One region of the Alteromonas sp. ABH4_456 genome, then DNA from elsewhere that is predicted to be linked to it. Evidence: riboswitches for the same ligand, from Rfam matches in the RefSeq annotation. Region 1 holds a riboswitch; the other holds the start of a gene.
What was found. Region 1 has a riboswitch for thiamine pyrophosphate ahead of thiC (phosphomethylpyrimidine synthase ThiC). Riboswitches for the same ligand answer to the same signal wherever they lie in the genome.
Positions count from the first base shown of each region.

Region 2: another riboswitch for thiamine pyrophosphate. It lies ahead of ACXAG2_RS08785 (TonB-dependent receptor); the one in region 1 lies ahead of thiC (phosphomethylpyrimidine synthase ThiC).

Region 1 is NZ_JBSWXO010000005.1:26,513-29,674, forward strand. Features, by position in the region: gene feoB (ferrous iron transporter B) at 1-1,146, opposite strand, end outside; gene ACXAG2_RS09435 (FeoA family protein) at 1,191-1,424, opposite strand; TPP riboswitch at 1,626-1,739, shown strand; gene thiC (phosphomethylpyrimidine synthase ThiC) at 1,835-3,162, shown strand, end outside.
Region 2 is NZ_JBSWXO010000004.1:289,102-292,263, forward strand. Features, by position in the region: gene ACXAG2_RS08775 (helix-turn-helix domain-containing protein) at 1-418, opposite strand, end outside; cyclic di-GMP riboswitch class I at 606-687, shown strand; gene ACXAG2_RS08780 (hypothetical protein) at 733-1,413, shown strand; TPP riboswitch at 1,537-1,639, shown strand; gene ACXAG2_RS08785 (TonB-dependent receptor) at 1,697-3,162, shown strand, end outside.

The DNA of each region.
Region 1 (3,162 bases):
GAAAGTACCGTCTTCCGGCACCAGTACCGCTACCAGCAAGGCATAAACCGGCAAACGGGCTGAACAGGACATCAGCGGGATGGTCAGCATGGTGATAAGACGCTTGTGCGGCGACTCGATAGTACGGGCCGCCATGATGGCAGGAATGGCGCAGGCATGACCCGAAAGATAAGGAATAAAGCTTCTGCCTGATAAACCCACAGCGCTTAACGGGCGATGACACATCAGCGCCGCACGGGCGAGATAACCGCTGTCTTCCAGCAAGCCGATGATGAATGTCAGCACCATAATTTGCGGTACAAACACCAGGAAAGAGCCTAAACCGCCGAATATAGCGTCGTTAAAAAAGTCGGTAACAATCCCTTCCGGCGTAATGGCACTGACACCTTCAGCAGCGCTGCCGATCAGCGTTTCCACGCCGTCCATCAGGGGGGCTGCGAGGGTAAAAATACTCTGGAAGAGTACGAACATGACGCCGAGGAATACCAGAGAGCCGGTCCAGCTGTTTAACAGGAAGCGGTCGACGCTGTTCTGATTTTTCAGCACAACATCCAGTTGCAGGCCGTACTTTGAAGCCAGTGCCTGACTCTGGTTTACCGCAGACTCCCCCTCTGCCAGGGATGTCGTCGGGACATGACCTGACGGCGCTCTGGCAACAGACAGCATGGTCTGCTTAAATTCGTGTAACCCGTCCAGGGTTCTTGCCGACAGTGCCATTACCGGACTGCCCAATTCTTTACTCAGCGCCTCTGTGTCGATATCTTCGCCGATCCTGCGGACTTCGTCGATGAAGTTGAGGGCAAAGAGTACAGCTTTATTGTTGGCTTTTGCCAGTTTCTGCACCTGCAGCCCCAGCACTAAACTGCGCTCTAAACGGGTGGCATCAAGTACACAAACCACCAGAGAGGTATCGTCACGTTCTACCGATGCGGTGATTTCTTTAATTGCGATTTCTTCATCACGGCTCAGGCCACGAAGCGTATAAGTGCCCGGCAGGTCCACCACTTCAAAATCCTGACATTGACCCCGTTTAACTTCCACGGTAACACCGGGATAATTAGCGACTTTTTGTCGCAGACCGGTTAATTGATTGAATAAAAGACTCTTACCGGAATTGGGCTTTCCGACCATTAAAATGCGTTGCATGAAAAAAGGGTATCCTGTTACTGGCGACAGCGGAAAAGTGAGCGTTAGCTACGCACTTCAACTTCGATTTGTGCGGCGAGATTTTCTTCGATAGCAAACACACTGCCACCCAGTTGCATCACGATTGGCCCACCCAGCGGGCCTTTTCTGACACACTGAATATCTCTGCCAACTTGAATGCCCATTTCAGAAAGCCGCTCTTTCACATTCTCAGCCAGGTCTGAATTAACCGAGCTGATTAATGCCTGCTGTTTGGTATTAAGTTCCCACAATGTCATAGGATATCTCTGTAGTAAGTGGTGTTTGCCTGTTCTTTACCGAACAGCAAAATCCGGTGCTCCGGACATGAAAATCTGTTGGAAGAGTACAAGAAAGTGGAGATATGAACCAGATGCTTTCTGCGTTGCAACGTTGAAAGCCCCAACTCTGTCGTTAAGACAAAGCTTGTTTTCTTTTCTAATCCATGATTATAGTAAAAACAGAACTTGTCGGAGTGCTTCGTCTTTCACATGAAAGCAAGCTGAGACCGCATTGCGGGATCCGTAGAACCTGATCAGGCTAATACCTGCGAAGGGAACAAGCAGCAACACCGTTCCACCATCACAACAGACGACCGTCTGTTTGCCGGTGTTGCCCCTTGTATACTCACTCCTGACAAGCATTTATCACCCGTAAAGGAACAAATGCTATGTCAACACGACGCGAGAAACGCCAGCAGGCACAAACATTTATACAATCACTGAAAGGTGAAGCTTTTCCTAATTCTTTCCGCCAGTACGAAGAAGGGTCTGACCCGTCCATTCGTGTGCCCATGCGGATGATTGCCCAGTCTCCTACCCGCATCAGCGGGCAGGAAGAAGAAATTAATCCGGATATTCCCGTATACGACGCCTCCGGTGTATTTGGCGACCCGGCCTGTGAAGTCGATGTGACCAGAGGCATTCCGCATTGCCGCGCTGAGTGGATTAACGCACGAAGCGATACGCAAGCCATTGCCGCATCTGAATCATCCTATACGCAGGCGCGGGATGCAGACATCACCTCAGAATCCATTCGTTTTCAGGCGAAAAATACCATCCGTAAAGCCGCTGCCGGCAAGGTAGTAACGCAATTGCACTATGCCCGCCTGGGCATAGTGACGCCGGAGATGGAATACATCGCGATCCGCGAAAATATGGGGCGCGCTGCGATCAAAAATGAACTGTTGAACCAGCAGCACAAAGGAGAAGCCTTCGGCGCAAACATACCAGCGGAAATCACCGGCGAGTTCGTGCGTCGTGAAGTCGCAGAAGGCCGGGCGATTATTCCGGCCAACATCAACCACCCTGAAGCTGAGCCGATGATTATCGGGCGAAACTTCCTGGTCAAAGTGAATGCCAACATCGGTAATTCCGCGGTGACCTCGTCCATTGAAGAGGAAGTGGAAAAGCTGGTCTGGGCCACACGCTGGGGCGCTGACACCATCATGGATTTATCCACCGGCCGCAATATTCACGAAACCCGTGAATGGCTACTGCGTAACAGCCCGGTCCCCATTGGCACAGTGCCCATTTATCAGGCGCTGGAAAAGGTCAATGGCGTCGCTGAAGATCTCGACTGGCCGGTTTTTCGTGACACCCTGATTGAACAGGCAGAGCAAGGGGTGGATTATTTTACTATCCATGCCGGCGTGCGCTTACCCTTTGTACCGTTAACCGCTAAGCGCATTACGGGTATCGTGTCCCGTGGTGGTGCCATTATGGCGAAATGGTGTTTGTATCATCATCAGGAAAGTTTTCTGTATGAACATTTCCGCGAAATCTGTGAAATCTGCGCTCAATACGATGTCAGTCTGTCACTGGGTGACGGCCTGCGCCCGGGTTCTGTTGCCGACGCCAACGATGAAGCACAATTTGCCGAACTGCGCACCTTAGGCGAACTCACAGCTATCGCGTGGGAATATGACGTTCAGGTGATGATAGAAGGTCCGGGCCACGTGCCTATGCACCTGATCAAAGAGAACATGGATGAGCAGTT
Region 2 (3,162 bases), on a different contig from region 1:
AATAACAGCGGAATTCGGTAAGAACAGGATGTGATGATGGCTGAAACCGGAGACAGGTTTCATTTCCGTCAGTTTTTACGGTCAATGCTGCACTGTTGCCCAGAATATAGTGGTAGTGTTTCCCCAGTACATGGAGTGCGTCATCAATATGCTTACTGGCCGTGAGATACACCACCAGATTACTCATTTTGTTGAAATCAAGATAGCCAATCAGGGAGCGGCCAATTGTCTCATTTTCACTGGCAGGACAAAGAGAGTGAAGAATAGACGCCAGTCCGTCATCGTCCATTTTCTCATTTTCTATTTGTGTGATGCTTTCGAGCATCGTTGTGTCATATTCGTTATCAAGTCCGTTATCCCTTCTCAGACTCAATAAAGCGCGGATGACTGCCGACCAGAAAAAACCGTGATACTGCACGTTTGCTCCCAATACCGGATCCCTTCAGTCAAGGATATAAGAATTACCTGTGCCTTGACAGAAAAAGGGTGAATTTTGTGTTGGTACAAATTTGTACCGGATTTCGTTCAGAAGTGTCCTGTTTTACTTGCGGGCCTCTCCCTATCATTACAACCGTCGACTCATTGGTGGAAACGTCACTTCCACAGAGTAGATTCGCCAAACCTGTCGTGAGGCAGGGACGGAAAGCCACGGGTCTTATACCGCCATAAGACAGCCGGGTTGCAGTGAAGTTGTTTAACTATTTTCAGGCACACACTGCTCAAGGAACATAAATGAAATTTAGCATCAAAACTGCAGCCCTGCTAACCGGCTTCTGTGCGGCATTCACGGCTAACGCCAACATTATCAGCAGCTACGATATCGACTTCGCTGCCCAGACTTTGACTGCACACCAACAAAGTGGCACGTCTAACTACGGAACCTGGACAAATAATGGCAGCGTACTGAACCTGCGTGAAAACAGCTGGTTCACACTAAACCTGGATGATGCTTTCGGGATCCAGAGCCTGGATTTAGACAATTCTGCTTCAGATATTTTGTTGTCATTTGAATTTCGTATGACGCCGGGCAACAACAATACTAATGCAAACCCTTACTCTGAGATTGGCGGGATCTGGCTGGCAGATTTCTCTGCCGGTGAACAGAATAACGATGCCAGCCGCACGTTTGCTCTGGGTGGCACACAGAATTTCGGTCTGGATGACTTTACTTATACCAGCGAACCAGCCTGGGAGACCTTCTCTATTACTCTGGATGATTACATGTCAGGACTTATTACCGACATCGTATTCATTAACGATTGTGATGCAGCCAGTGGTTGCGGAGATATGAAGGTTCGCTTCCGGAATGCCTCTATTACAGAAGTCAGTGAGCCAACCGCCATGTCACTGATCCTTCTGGGAATAGGGTTTATGGGATGGCGCACAAGACGCCAGAATCAGAAGGTCGCCTGACCTTCATTGCCCGCCACGTCACATCGCGGGCTTTTTTATTGCTTTTTCGGGGCTGCCGGCAACTTGACTAAGTCACTGAAGTTGTTAGACTGCCCTCGCTTAATTTGCGGACTCCGTAATAAGCATTAGGCCAAGGGGTGCCGTCTTTACGGCTGAGATCCATTCCATGGGAACCCTTAAACCTGATCCGGATAATACCGGCGTAGGGATGGTGATAAAAGCAATCTGAAAACCTCAATACCTGCCGTAAAGCCGGATCTTTTTGATGACTAAAGAGATCCTAATGAAAAAAAACGCAATTCTTCTCGCACTACTTGCACTGCCTGCTTTTGCTGATGACACAGCAGACATCGAACGTATTACCGTCAGCGGTGATTTCCGCACAGCGACTCTCGATCAACTCAGTGCCAGCGCTTCTGTGTTATCAGGCAACCGCCTGGACAGCCGTCAGGCTACCTATATCGACAATGTATTAAGTATTGCGCCGAATGTTAATTTTGCGGCCGGAGCATCCCGCGGACGTTTTATTCAGATCCGGGGGATTGGTGAGCGCAGCCAGTTTGCTGAACCGATTAATCCTTCAGTCAGCTTCCTGGTCGACGATTTTGATTTCTCCGGTCTTGCTGCAGCAGGTGTACTTTTTGATACACAGCAGGTAGAAGTTTACCGGGGACCGCAGGCGACAGTCTTCGGAACCGGTGCCCTGGCTGGTGCGGTTAAGATTGTCAGCAATGCCCCCTCAGAAGAGAGTGACAGTCATTTTGAATTGTCTGTGGGAAACACATCTTTCTTCCGCGCTGAAGGTGCCCATGGCGGACAAGCGTCTGATTCTCTGGCCTGGCGTGCTGCGTTTGTGCACAACAGCAGTGACGGTTTTATTGAAAATGACTTTTTGGGTGCCGACGATACCAATGGGATTCATGAGAATGCAGTAAGGCTGGGCACACTGTGGGATGTGACTGACAAAACATCCGTTGCGGTGGATTTACGCTGGTACGATATCAATAACGGTTATGATGCTTTCTCACTGGATAACAACCGTCACACCTTGTCGGATGAACCCGGCTTTGATGAGCAGGAAACTAAAGCGGTCAGCGCACATATCAATCATGAAACTGCCGGAGGTTTGCTGGAAATCATTGCGACTATGGCCGGTCATGATATCGCTTACGGCTACGACGAAGACTGGACCTACACCGGTTTCCACCCTTGGGGCTATACGTCCTTTGATGCATATTACCGGGATGTTTCCCAACAATCTGCCGAGGTGCGTTTTACTTCTGCAGAAGATAAAAAAATCTTCAATGACACTACGACCTGGGTTATCGGCGGCCGCATCAATCAGAGTGAACAGGATTTACTGCGTCAGTATACTTATGCTGACGGCGACTTTATCAGTACTTTCGAACCGCAGACAACAGCGGTTTACGGTCAGCTTGATACTCAGCTGACTCCGTCTTTATTGCTGACGTCCGCGCTGCGTGTTGAAAATTACGCCTATGATTATGCAGATAATGCGCAGGTGGTGTACGACGATGACACGACCATGACCGGCGGCAAACTGGCACTGACCTGGGATATGGGAGGGGACTACCTGTATGCCAGCGTATCCAGAGGCTACAAAGGTGCCGGCATTAACTATGATGAACAGGTTAGCCGCGAGCGCCGCTTCTTTGATGCGGAATACAACTGGAACTATGAAGCAGGCTACAAAGGCAAATTGTTTGTTCCTGAATTGACAGCCCGCGC